3 regions of the Kitasatospora sp. NPDC042419 genome follow, and region 1 is predicted to be linked to each of the others. Evidence: riboswitches for the same ligand, from Rfam matches in the RefSeq annotation. Region 1 holds a riboswitch; each other region holds the start of a gene.

Region 1 (4,389 bases):
GCGCGGTCGGCGGCGTGCTCCGGACCGGTGCGGTGTACGGGGATGTCTGCGGGATCGTCAAGGTAGCGGTCCCTCCGGGAGGGTGACGGCGGTGGTGGCGGCTGCCGCCCACACCCGGCCGTGCCGGACCCTGCCGCCCGGGAGCGGGGCCGGTCCGAGCTGTGCCGTCACCGCGGGCGGGGCCGCCACGACAGGTGGTGCCGTCACGGGGGACGGAGCCGCTGCGGTGGGGGCCGGGACCGTCCGGGCCGGCACGGCGGGGGTGGGTCTGGTCCGGACGGGGCTGGACAGGCAGGCCGGCGCGACATGGTCGATGGGCCATCCGCAGCTCCCGTTGGACGCTGTATATGAAGTGAGGCTAACCTCACCTACTCGCGGTCGACAAACGTCAAGCATTTCCTGTGCGACCCGCTCCCGGGCCCGCTCACGCACCCGAACGCGGGGACCCGGACGCGGACGCGCGCACGGATCCGCACACGAGAATGCCGCCCCCCGCCGGTGCGGGGGCGGCGTTCGAGCGGGCGTCAGCCCTCCGAGCGGCGGAGCAGGTAGGTGTCCATGATCCAGCCCTTGCGCGCGCGGGCCTCCTCGCGCAGCTCGCGGATCCACGGGGCGGTGTCCGCGAGCGGACCGGCGGCGAGGATCTCGTCGGGCGTGCCGAGGTAGGCGCCGTAGAAGACCTCCAGCCCCTCGGGGTCGATCCCGGTGAAGGCGGCGCGCCCGTCGAGCATCACCACCACGTCGTCCACGCCCTCGGGGAAGCCCTCGGCGAGGCGGCGGCCCGTGGTGATCTGCACCGGACGCCCGACCCGGGTCAGTGTGGTGCGGTGCCGGGCGGCGAGCGCCGAGACGCTGCTGATCCCGGGGATCACCTCGTACTCGAACGCCGCGCTCCCGCGCGCCAGCACCTCGTCGATCACGGCGATGACGCTGTCGTAGAGGCTCGGGTCGCCCCAGACCAGGAACGCGCCGGTCTCGTCCGGGCCGAGGTGCTCGGCGACCAGTCGCTCGACCAGGTCGGCCCGGCGGCTGCGCCAGTCCTCCACGGCCGCCGCGTACGCCGGGGTGGTGCGGTCCCGCTCCGCGTCCGACACCTCCACCACGCGATGGCCCGGCCGGCTGTGCTCGGCGAGGATCTGCCGGCGCAGCCGGATCATGTCCTGGCGTTCCTCGTTCTTGTCGAGGATGAAGAAGACGTCGCTGCGGGCGATGGCCTTGGCCGCCTGCAGGGTCAGGTGGTCGGGGTCGCCCGCGCCGATGCCGATGACGAAGATGTGCTGCATGACAGCGATTGTGCCGTCCGCCCGCCGTCCGCCTGCCCGCTGTACGCCCGCCCGCCCGCTGTCCGTCCGCCGTTCGGCCGCGCCGCCTGCCCGCGCCGCCTGCCCACGCCGCCATCCGCCATCCGGACAATCGCCGACACGGCCGCTCGGGTGGGCCTAGGCTGGGCCCGCAGTCGGTTCGCCCTGTCGGCCAGGCAGGCGCGTCGCAAGAGGGAACCCGGTGGGAATCCGGGACTGCCCCGCAGCGGTGAGTGGGAACGACCGCCGTCACATGCACTGGGCCCCGCCGGGGCCCGGGAAGCGACGGCCAGTAGGTGTCCGCCCTTCAAGGGCGGGCGAGCCCGCGAGTCCGAAGACCTGCCACTGCCCGCGTGCACCCCGTACGCGGTGATCTCGGTGACCTCGAGGGCGGGTCGGCGGAGCGGGCGGGCACATCCCGGTGCCACGCCCCTGCTGCCGTACCTTCGCGTCCGCGTGCTCTCCCGGGATCGCAGCGCGACTCGCGAAGGAGAGTTCCGTGTCAACGAGTTCCACCGCTCCGCAGGCCACCGTGTACGGCTACCCGAGGCAGGGGCCGAACCGGGAGCTGAAGAAGGCCGTCGAGGGCTACTGGGCCGGCCGAGTCGACGCCGAGACCCTGCGGACCACCGCCGCCGGCCTGCGCCGCGACAACTGGCGGCAGCTGGCCGAGGCCGGAGTCGACGAAGTCCCCACCGGTGACTTCTCGTTCTACGACCACGTGCTGGACGCCACGGTCGCCGTCGGCGCGATCCCGGCGCGCCACCGCGCCGCCGTCGACGCCGACCCGCTGGACGGCTACTTCGCCATGGCGCGCGGCACCCAGGACGTCGCGCCGCTGGAGATGACCAAGTGGTTCGACACCAACTACCACTACCTCGTCCCCGAGTTGGGGCCCGACACGGTCTTCTCCGCCGACTCCACGAAGGCGGTCTCCGAGCTGCTCGAGGCCCTCGCCCTCGGCCACCGCGCCCGCCCGGTGCTGGTCGGCCCGCTCACCTACCTGCTGCTCGCCAAGCCCGCGCCCGGCGTGGCCGCCGGCTTCGAGCCGATCACCCTGCTCGACCGGCTGCTGCCCGTCTACGCCGAACTCCTCACCGACCTGCGCGCGGCCGGCGCCGAGTGGGTCCAGCTGGACGAGCCCGCGCTCGTCCAGGACCGAACCCCCGCCGAACTCAACGCCGCCGCCCGGGTCTACCGCGAACTCGGCGCGCTCACCGACCGGCCGAGCATCCTGGTCGCGACCTACTTCGACCGGGCCGGCGAGGCCCTGAAGGTCCTCGCCAAGGCCCCCGTCGAGGGCGTCGGCCTGGACTTCACCGGCCCCGGCGCCGCCAACCTGGCCGACCTCGCGGCCGTCGGCGGCCTGCCCGGCAAGCGCCTGGTCGCCGGCGTGGTCGACGGCCGCAACATCTGGATCAACGACCTGGAGAAGTCACTGACCACCCTCGCCACCCTGCTCGGCCTGGCCGACCGGGTGGACGTCGCACCGTCCGGCTCCCTGCTGCACGTCCCGCTCGACGCCGGCCGCGAACGCGACCTCGACCCGCAGGTGGCGCGCTGGCTCGCCTTCGCCCGCCAGAAGACCGCCGAGATCACCACCCTCGCCCGGGGCCTGCGCGAGGGCGTCCACGCGATCGCCGCCGAACTCGCCGCCAACCGGGCCGACCTGGCGTCCCGCGCCGCCTCCGCACTCACCCGCGACCCCGCCGTCCGCGCCCGGGTCGCCGCCACCACCTTCGAGGACGCCCGCCGCGCCCAGGCCTACCCCGAGCGCGCCGAGGCCCAGCGCGCCCGCCTCGGCCTGCCGCTGCTCCCCACCACCACCATCGGCTCCTTCCCGCAGACCACCGAACTGCGCACCGCCCGCGCCGACCTGCGCGCCGGCCGCCTCGACGAGGCCGGCTACCGGGAGCGGATGGAGGCGGAGGTCCGCGAGGTCGTCGCCTACCAGGAGAAGGCCGGCCTGGACGTCCTGGTGCACGGCGAACCCGAACGCAACGACATGGTCCAGTACTTCGCCGAGCAGCTCACCGGCTACCTGGCCACGCAGCAGGGCTGGGTGCAGTCCTACGGCACCCGCTACGTCCGGCCGCCGGTGCTGGCCGGCGACATCTCCCGCCCGCACCCGATGACCGTCGAATGGTTCCGCTACGCCCAGGAACTGACGGAGCGTCCGGTCAAGGGCATGCTCACCGGCCCGGTCACCATGCTCGCCTGGTCCTTCGTCCGCGACGACCAGCCCCTCGCCGACACCGCCCGGCAGGTCGCCCTCGCCCTGCGCGACGAGGTCACCGACCTGGAGGCCGCCGGCGCCGCCGTCGTCCAGGTCGACGAACCCGCGCTGCGCGAGACCCTGCCGCTGCGGGCCGCCGACCGGCCGGCCTACCTGGACTGGGCGACCGAGGCGTTCCGGCTCAGCACCTCCGGGGTCCGCGCCGACACCCAGGTCCACACCCACATGTGCTACGCCGAGTTCGGCGAGATCATGGCCGCGATCGACGAGCTCGACGCCGACGTGATCTCCCTGGAGGCGGCCCGCTCGCACATGCAGGTCGCCCACGAGCTGGCCGGGGTGGGATACCCGCGCGAGGTCGGCCCCGGCGTCTACGACATCCACTCGCCCCGGGTGCCGAGCGCCGAGGAGGCCGCGGACCTGCTCCGCAGGGGGCTGGCGGCGATCCCCGCCGAGCGGCTCTGGGTCAACCCCGACTGCGGCCTGAAGACCAGGGGGTGGCCGGAGACCCGGGCCTCCCTGGAGAACCTGGTCGCCGCCGCCCGCGCGGTCCGCGGGGAGCTGGCCGGCTGACCCCGTCGCGCCGGGGGCCCGCCGGTCGGCCGGCCTCCGGCGCCACCCGCTGCGGCCCACCGCCACCTGCGGCCCGCTGTCATCCGCTTCCGCCCGCCGTCGGCCCGCGTCCGACGGCGGGCGGCGGCATGACCGGGCGCGTCGGCGCGGCGACCTCCCCGCCACCCTCACCCCCGCCCTCCACTGACCCGCTCCGACCGACTCCTCGTGGTCATCTTGTGGTGCGGAGAAGATTGCTGACAGGATCTCAGCCGGGTATTGCTCCGTAGCGGAACCCCG
Region 2 (4,389 bases), on a different contig from region 1:
CGATCAGCGTGGAGAGCTGCTTGGCCTCGGCGGAGTCGAAGTCCAGGCGCAGCTGGAAGAAGACGTCCTGCAGGCCCATCACGCCGAGGCCGACCGGGCGCCAGCGGGAGTTGGAGGCGCCGGCCTCGGGGGTCGGGTAGAAGTTGATGTCCACCACGCGGTCGAGGAAGGTGACGGCGGTGCGGACGGTGGCGTCCAGCCGCTCCCAGTCCATCGCGTTCAGCAGGTCCGCGGCGGTGGCGCCGGCGGCGACGTGGGCGCCGAGGTTGACCGAGCCGAGGTTGCAGACGGCGGTCTCGGAGTCGTCCGTGACCTCCAGGATCTCGGTGCAGAGGTTGGAGGAGTGGACGGTGCGGCCGGGCAGCGCGGTCTGGTTGGCGGCGCGGTTGGAGGCGTCCTTGAAGGTCATCCAGCCGTTGCCGGTCTGCGCCAGGGTGCGCATCATCCGGGCGTACAGGGTCTGCGCGGGGATGGTGCGGACGGCCTTGCCGGCCAGCTCGGCCTTCAGGTAGGCCTCGTCGAAGTCGGCGCCCCACAGGTCGACCAGCTCGGGGACGTCGGCCGGGGAGAACAGCGACCAGTCGGCGTTGGCGTTGACCCGGCGCATGAACTCGTCCGGGATCCAGTGCGCCAGGTTCAGGTTGTGGGTGCGGCGCGCCTCCTCACCGGTGTTGTCGCGCAGCTCCAGGAACTCCTCGATGTCCGCGTGCCAGGTCTCCAGGTAGACGCAGGCCGCGCCCTTGCGGCGGCCGCCCTGGTTGACGGCGGCGACCGAGGAGTCCAGGGTGCGCAGGAACGGGACGATGCCGTTCGACTTGCCGTTGGTGCCCCGGATCAGCGAGCCGCGCGAGCGGATCCGCGAGTAGGAGAGGCCGATGCCGCCGGCGTGCTTGGAGAGCCGGGCGATCTGCGCGTACCGCGAGTAGATCGAGTCCAGGTTGTCCAGCGGGGAGTCCAGCAGGTAGCAGCTGGACATCTGCGGGTGCCGGGTGCCGGAGTTGAAGAGGGTCGGCGAGGAGGTCAGGTACTCCAGCCGGCTCATCAGGCGGTACAGCTCGGCCACCTCGCGCACCGACTGCTCGTTGTCGCCGACCGCCAGGCCACAGGCGACGCGGAGCAGGAAGTGCTGCGGGGTCTCGACGACCTTGCGGGTGATCGGGTGGCGCAGCAGGTAGCGGGACTGCACGGTGCGCAGGCCGAAGTACTCGAAGCGGTCGTCGCCGGCCGGGTCGATCAGGGCGTTCAGGGCGTCGGTGTGCTTGGCGACGAAGGCCGCGGTGGTGTCGCCGATCAGGCCCTCGGCGTGGCCGACCGTGATCGAGGTGGCGAAGGAGACCACGCCCTGGCTCGCCGCCTCGTCGACGATCTCCAGAGCGAGCAGCCGGGCCGCCAGCTTCGAGTACTGCGGGTCCTCGGCGATCATCGACGCGGCGGCGTCCACGGCCAGCCCGCGCAGCTCGGCGAAGTCCGAGCCGGCGTGGCGGCCGCGCAGGGCGGCGGCGGCGACGTGGCCGGGGTCCACCTGGGGGAGGTCGGCGCTGCGATCGGTCAGCAGTCGGAGGAGCGCGCCGCCCGGGTCGGAGACCGTCGGGTCGGTGGGGGCGGAGCTGGAACCCTGGGCGGGCAGGGTGACTGAGGCAGCGGTGGTCAAGGCGCTCTCTCCTGGCGGCGATCGGCGGCGGTGGATCGGGGTACCGGGCCGTTCGGGGCAGGGGAGGACGGCGCGGTACGCCCGTGGCGTCGCGCGGCGTGTCGTCCCCGGCCCGCCCGCGAGGCCCGGAAGGTGGTGCTCGTGCTGGGGCCTCTGCGGGGAGGCGCTCGCACACCGTCGGCAGGTACTCGGACTCGCGGGCCCCCGTTGGGGAACGGCCGCTCACCGCTGCGGGGCAGTCCCGGACTTGCACCGGGTTCCCCTGCGTCGACAGCAGGGTCGAGCATACATCTAGTGGTGCTCTCTCGATGCGACACCACATGTTGTGCAGCGCGGCGTGTTGGCCCGATGACGGCTGGTACCGGGGCGGGAGGCCGGAAGGGGCGCGGGCCGAGGTTCCGGAGGCCCTCGGGCGTGTCCGGATTAGGAAACGGAATGGTTACCGGGGCGGCCGCCGGTCAGGGGCATGCCCTACGATCTCGGCTCATGAGCGACGGAACGGGCGTGCCCGGGGAGTGGTCTGGACAGCCCGCTTCGCAGGGGGAACAGCCGGCCCCTCCCGCCGGGTCGGGGGGCGTACAGAACCAGCAGCCGGGTGGACCCGGACCGGTGCCGCCGGGGCAGCCGCCCGTCGGCGGCCAGGCCGTGCCGCCGGCCCCGGGCGGGTTCGGGCCGCCGCCGCCCTCGTACGGGCCGCCGGCGCCGCAGCCGGTCCGGCCGGTGGTTCCGCCGGTGCCCGTGCTGCCGCAGCCGCCGCAGTCGGTCCAGGTGCCGCCGCCGGTGCAGCCGCCCGCGCCGCAGCCTCCGGTGCAGCCCCAGCCGGTGCAGCCCCAGCCGGTGCAGCCCCAGCCCGTCCAGCCCCAGCCCGTCCAGCAGCAGCCGATGCCGGTGCCCTCGCACCACTGGCAGCACCCGCCGCAGCCGCAGTCGACCGAGCCGGACTGGGCCGCCCTCGCCGAGCGCAACGCGGCCGACGGCCGGCGCAAGACCCGACTGAAGATCATCGGCGCGGCCGTCGCCGTCCTGCTGGTCGGCGGCGCCGTCGCCGGCGGCCTGCTCCTCCTGGGCAAGGACGAGGACGGGAAGCCGATCGCCGGGCCCACCGCGACCGCGACCGGGGCCACCCAGCAGCCGGCGCCGACGCTGACGGGCTCCGCCAAGCCGTCCCCCACGGCCACCGCCACCCCGACGCCCACTCCGACCGCGAGCGCCACCCCCGAGGACCCGTCGAAGCCGCTCTGGGACGCCGCCACCGACCCTGCCCCGCAGGACGCGGCGGCGCTGTTCTCGGCGCTCACCGTGAGCGTCAACGGCGTCACCTGGAACCGGACCGTGGTCTCGCTCGACTCGCCCTGCTGGGACGGCAACTCCACGGTCGGCGGGCTCGGCCGGGTGCTCGGTGACCAGGGCTGCCGCCAGGTGCTCCGGGCCACCTACGTCGCCGGCGACAGCGCGGTGACGGTCGGCGTCGCGGTCTTCGACCACAAGATCCAGGCCGAGACCGCGATGAAGAGCTACGTCGGCCACCTCAAGGGCGCCGCCGCCCCGGGCGCGCCGGTCTTCTGCGCCACCCCGGGCTGCACCAACAGCAAGGCGACCCTGGGCCGCTACGCCTACTTCACCGTCGAGGGTTCCGCCAAGGGCGGCAACACCGCGGACGCCGCCGCCACCGCGGCCGCCGCCGGCTTCGGCGAGCACGTGAAGAACCAGCTGCTGCAGCGGGCCAAGGCGCCCGCCGCCCCGCCGGCGGTCCCGGCGGGCTGACCCGCCCGCCGCCGGCCCGGCCGGCTGTCCCCCGCGCGCCCGTTCGCCGGGACGCGGGGGAGTGTGGCAGGCTCGCGGGCTGTCAGTCGCACGCGTGTCCGGTCGTGGCGGCCCGGTCGCCGCTGCCGGGCGGCCGGCCGGCCCAGGCATCCGGAGGAGCGCCCCGTGGCCCTGCCCCGCCCGCTGCGCGGCAAACCGGTCGTGCTGGCCGCGTCCGCCGCGGTGCTCGCCACCGGCGTGCTGGTCCTCGGCGGCCGGGACGACCGCTCCGCCCCGCCGCCCGGCCCCGCGGGTCCGACCGAGCGCAGCGTGCTCACCCTCAACGGGGCGGGCCGCGCCCTGCCCCCGGAGGTCGGCCGCGGCCTGCTGGCCCGGGACCCGAAGGCCTCGCCGAACGCCCGGGCCGTCCAGCAGCTGCTCGCCGACCTGGAGGGCGCGGCCCGGTCCGGCGGATCCGGCGGCACGGTGATCGGCCAGCACATCGAGGGGCACAACGAGCGCTACAACCCCGAGTACGGCGACTACCGCGGCACCAAGCCGGTCGGCTACTACTACAAGAAGGCCGCCGACATCACCGGCAAGCTGCCCGGCTTCGTCGAGACCGACCTCGGCCCCGGCTACGGCCTGAGCGGCTGGGGCGTCGGCAACCCGCGCTCCTACTCCGAGGGCCGCTGGCCGGCCTGCGCGGTCGGCTGGCAGTACGCGGACGACGCGGTGGACCTGATGGCCGCCGTATGGTCCGGCCACCCGCGCGCCGCGGACGGCACGTACGGCGCGTCCGGCGTCCAGCGCAACTGCGACGGCACCACCACCGAGCTGCCCGACAACGGCGGCGCCCCGGCCGGCCTGGTCGGGATGTCCTTCCACCAGCCCTACCCGGGCTCGGACGTGAAGTCCTTCGACCGGGTGCTCTGCTCGTCCTCGCCCGCGGCCCGGGACCCGGGCTGGTTCGGCCGGGTCGTGGACAGCACCGG
Region 3 (4,389 bases), on a different contig from region 1:
ACCTGCGGGTTCGCCTGCCGCAACTACCTCGCCAACGGCATCTCGTGCATCATCGACGACGCCGTCTTCCCGGACCGCCCGGCGATCGGCCTCGGCGGCTGGAAGCGGCACATCGGGCCGGGCATGATCCCGGTGGTGCTGCTGCCCAGCCTGGACTCCGTGCTCAGCCGCAACGCCCGGCGCAGCGGCAACCGGCGGCTCGGTGACGAGGAGGTGGCCCGGATCCACGGGCGGATGGCCGGCTGGTACAACTCCGGGCTGCCGATCATCGACAACTCCCACCTGGACGTCGCGGCGACCGCCGCCGAGCTGGACCGGGTGATCCTGGCCCGGCTGCTGGGCATCCCGGTGCGCTGAGCAGGCCTTCCGTCCGGGCCGTCCGTCCGGGCCTTCCGCCGCTCACGGGCCCTTCGTCCGGCCCTTCCGGCCGGCCGGGCCTGTCAGTGCCGGCTGCGATGATGGACGGGTCCTGATCGAACCACCGGGGGGAGCCGCGCCCGTGCCGGAAGGCCACATCATCCACCGTCTCGCCGCCGAGAACCACCGGGCCTTCGGCGGTCGTCCGGTCCGCGCCAGCAGCCCGCAGGGCCGGTTCGCCGACAGTGCCGCGCTGATCGACGGGCAGGAGCTGGTCGCGGCGGAGGCCACCGGGAAGCACCTGTTCCTCGGCTTCGCGGACGACGCGTGGGTGCACGTCCACCTCGGCCTCTACGGCGGCTTCAGCTTCGGCACCGGGCCGGCCCCCGCCCCGGTCGGCCTGGTCCGGCTGCGGCTGGAGAACGACGACCACTTCGCCGACCTGCGCGGTCCCAACACCTGCGCGCTGATCACCGGCGAGGAGAAGGCGGCCGTCGCAGCCCGGCTGGGGCCGGACCCGCTGCGGGCCGACGCCGACCCGCAGCTCGCCTGGCGGCGGATATCCGGCAGCCGGACGACGGTGGCGGCGCTGCTGATGGACCAGAAGGTGTTGGCGGGGGTCGGCAACGTCTACCGGGCCGAGGTGCTGTTCCGGCACGGCATCGACCCGCACCGGGCCGGCCGCGACCTGCGCCGCGCCGAGTGGGACGCGATCTGGGCGGACCTGGTCGCGCTGATGCGCGAGGGTGTCGGGGCGGGCCGGATCGACACCGTCCGGCCGGAGCACACCCCGGAGGCGATGGGCCGGCCGCCGCGCGTGGACGACCACGGCGGGGAGGTCTACGTCTACCGGCGGGCGGCGATGCCCTGCCTGGTCTGCGGCACCGACGTCCGGACCGAGGAGCACGCCTCGCGCAACCTCTTCTGGTGCCCGTCCTGCCAGCGGGCGTAGAGGTTCCGCAGTCGCGCGGGCCGGGGTGGCCGGTGAAGCGCGGTCGGTGAAGCGCGGCCGGTGAGGGGCGGCAACGCCTGTGCCGGGCTGCGGGGGTGACGGCGGGTCGGGCGCCGGTCGCCGTGCCGCGACGGCCTCCGCGGCCGCCGTGGTCGCCGAGCGCCGCGGCCGGTCAGCCGGTCGCGGCGGTGGGTCCGGGGTGGTCCTCGTCGGTCGGGTGGCCGGGGAGCTCGACGTGCTCGCCACCGGCGCACTCGTCGAGGAGGGGGCGCATGGCCTCGTCCACAAGCCGGTAGCGCACCACACGTCCGTCCTTCTCCCCGGCCACCACGCCCGCCGTGCGCAGCAGTCTCAGCGCCTGGGAGACGGCCGGGTCGCGCATGCCGGTGGCGACCGCGAGATCGGTGACGGCGAGCGGGCCGGCCCGGTGCAGGGCGAGCAGCAGGGAGAGCCGCCCGGGGTCGGCGAGCAGCGAGAACCGCTCGGCCCAGGTCCGGACCCGGTGGGCGTCGCCGATGGCCGCGATCGCCTCGCAGACCCGGTGCCCGTCGATGGTGCGGTGGCCCGCGCGGTCGGCCGGTACGAGATGCATGCCCGCATTCTTGCAGCCGGCGGCCTGTGATCCTGGACACCTGCGCAGGTGCGCAGCCTTGCAAGGGTGTTCGGGAGCCCCCTACGGTGTTCCCCGCCGTGGTGCTCGGGAAGACCGGTGGCGGACCCTCAGGGGTCCCAGTCCGGAGCGGCCCTCGCCACTGTGATCGGGGGAGTCGTCGGTACCCACGACGCCACTGGACGCCTCGCGCGTCCGGGAAGGCGGGTACCGGAAGCCCGTAAGCCAGGAGACCGGCCACGGCATCTCACGAAGTCATTCCACGAGGTGCTGGAGCGTGATCCGCAGATGACCCTGCCCGAAACCGCCGCCGATCCGGCGGCGCCGAGCGTCCTGCCGACCTTCCGCTGGAGGCGGGAGGACAGCCTCCGCACGGCCGGTCTGATGGGTGTGATCCTGGCCATGCACGTGGTGGCCTTCGGCACCCTGATATTCCTGGTCGCGCCGGAGGAGTACGAGGTCGGGACCCAGGTGTTCGGGGTGGGCCTGGGCATCACGGCCTACACCCTCGGCATGCGGCACGCCTTCGACGCCGACCACATCGCGGTGATCGACAACACCACGCGCAAGCTGATGGCGGACGGCAAGCGGCCGGTCTCGGTGGGCTTCTGGTTCGCCCTCGGGCACTCCTCGATGGTCGTGCTGATGGCGGCCCTGGTGGCGGGCGGCGCCCAGCTGGCCGGCACGCTGATGGACGACGAGTCCACCACCCACCAGTGGCTGGGCATGGTCGGGACCTCGGCCTCCGGCGTCTTCCTCTACCTGATCGGCGCGCTCAACCTGGCCGCGCTGTTCGGCATCCTCAAGGTGTTCCGCTCGATGCGGGCCGGGCGGTACGACGAGGCCGAGCTGGAGGAGCACCTGAGCTCGCGGGGCTTCCTGGCCCGGGTGCTCAACCGGGCGACCCGCTCGATCACCCGGCCGGGCCAGATGTTCCCGGTCGGGATGGTGCTGGGCCTGGGCTTCGACACCGCGACCGAGGTGTCCCTGATGGTGATGGCCGGCTCGGGTGCCGCCTCCGGCCTGCCCTGGTACGCGATCATCTGCCTGCCGCTGCTGTTCGCGGCCGGGATGAGCCTGTTCGACACGCTGGACGGCACCTTCATGAACTTCGCCTACCAGTGGGCGTTCTCCAACCCGGTGCGGAAGGTGTACTACAACCTGACCATCACCGGGCTGTCGATCGCGGTGGCGTTCATCATCGGGACCATCGAGCTGGTCGGGGTGCTGCACGAGAAGCTCGACCTCACCGACCCGGTGAGCGGCTGGATCGCGGAGATCTCGCTGGACAACGTCGGCTACGCGATCGTCGGGCTGTTCGTGGTGGTCTGGGCGGCGGCCATCGCGTACTGGCGGCTGGCGGGCGTCGAGAAGAAGTGGAGCCCGCAGCCGGTCCGGCCGGCTCCGGCCACCGGCCCCGCCCCGCAGCCGGTCCCCGGCGCGGCCGCGGACACCGAGTAGCCACGCCCCCGCACGGCGCCCACCGGCCCCCACGGGCCGGGCGGGCGCCCCTCAGCGCCCCACCAGTTCGCGCAGCTTCTCGCGGGTCTCCCGGTCGGTGGACGTGATCACCGTGCCGATCATGCCGCGGGTGAGGAGGACCTTGTAGGTGTTCCGTATCAGCCGGTCGACCTCGTCGTCGGGCGTCGACTTCTTGAAGACCGGGTCCTTGGACGCGGCCCGGTCGGTCACCCAGCGGTCGTGCCGCCACACCAGGTCGGGGCCGATGATCACACCGTTCCAGTCGTACTCGAAGCCCTGTGCGGTGTACACGCACCCGACCTGTCCGAAACCGCCCGGGTCGGTGGCCCAGAGCGGCCAGGCGGGTGCGCCGCCGGCGGACGTCTCGCTCTTGACGTTCCAGGGCCGGGTCCAGTCACCGATCACCACGTCGTGAGACAGGGGGGCACCGGGACGTGGCGCGTCCGACCACTTCCAGCAGTACCCGGCGGTCATCCGGGCCCCGAAGCCGTCGTCGTGGCGCCGCTGGAGCAGGACCTCCAGCTCCAGCGGTGACTCCACCACCCGGAGGTCCATGCGGTCGTCGGGCTCCCATGAGGCCGGTCCGCCCCCCTCGAGCCCCAGGAGCCGGGCGACCCAGCGGACGTACGCCTCGCTGCCTCCGCAGCGGAACTGGTCGTCCAGGCCGACCAGTCGGCAGGAGAGACCCCTGGCCTCGGCTGCGGCGCGGATCGTGTCGACGGTGCCCATCTCACCGGGACGTACCACCTGGTGCTCGTCGAGAAGGAACACCGGGACGCGGGCGACGTCGATCAACTCGTCCACCTGGGCCGCGTCCGAGCGGTCGGCGGCACGGGTGAAACGGTTCGCAGACGTCTTCCGGAGCCGGTGGGCTTCGTCGCAGACCACCACGTCGAGGCTGTTCCGGTCGGCCTTCATGAAGCTGTTGAAGTACTTGAAGAGGTTCTTGACCTCGGTCTTCCGCGTTCCGGCGACCTGGCGCATGGTC

Evidence for each region. A riboswitch is a leader RNA that binds a small molecule or an ion and turns the genes downstream of it on or off. The one in region 1 is predicted to bind cobalamin.
Region 2: linked by a shared signal. The riboswitch ahead of AC067J_RS13185 (ribonucleoside-diphosphate reductase subunit alpha) and the one ahead of metE (5-methyltetrahydropteroyltriglutamate--homocysteine S-methyltransferase) in region 1 are both predicted to bind cobalamin.
Region 3: linked by a shared signal. The riboswitch ahead of nicT (Nickel transporter NicT) and the one ahead of metE (5-methyltetrahydropteroyltriglutamate--homocysteine S-methyltransferase) in region 1 are both predicted to bind cobalamin.

What each region holds. Positions count from the first base shown of each region.
Region 1 is NZ_JBWKAW010000017.1:114,328-118,716, forward strand. It holds gene cobF (precorrin-6A synthase (deacetylating)) at 525-1,283, opposite strand; cobalamin riboswitch at 1,440-1,662, shown strand; gene metE (5-methyltetrahydropteroyltriglutamate--homocysteine S-methyltransferase) at 1,801-4,110, shown strand.
Region 2 is NZ_JBWKAW010000005.1:235,257-239,645, forward strand. It holds gene AC067J_RS13185 (ribonucleoside-diphosphate reductase subunit alpha) at 1-1,627, opposite strand, end outside; cobalamin riboswitch at 1,814-1,955, opposite strand; gene AC067J_RS13190 (flagellar basal body-associated FliL family protein) at 2,384-3,415, shown strand; gene AC067J_RS13195 (glycoside hydrolase family 26 protein) at 3,581-4,389, shown strand, end outside.
Region 3 is NZ_JBWKAW010000007.1:229,547-233,935, forward strand. It holds gene AC067J_RS17065 (AAA family ATPase) at 1-357, shown strand, start outside; gene AC067J_RS17070 (Fpg/Nei family DNA glycosylase) at 500-1,309, shown strand; gene AC067J_RS17075 (ArsR/SmtB family transcription factor) at 1,482-1,901, opposite strand; cobalamin riboswitch at 1,984-2,175, shown strand; gene nicT (Nickel transporter NicT) at 2,208-3,380, shown strand; gene AC067J_RS17085 (DNA/RNA helicase domain-containing protein) at 3,432-4,389, opposite strand, start outside.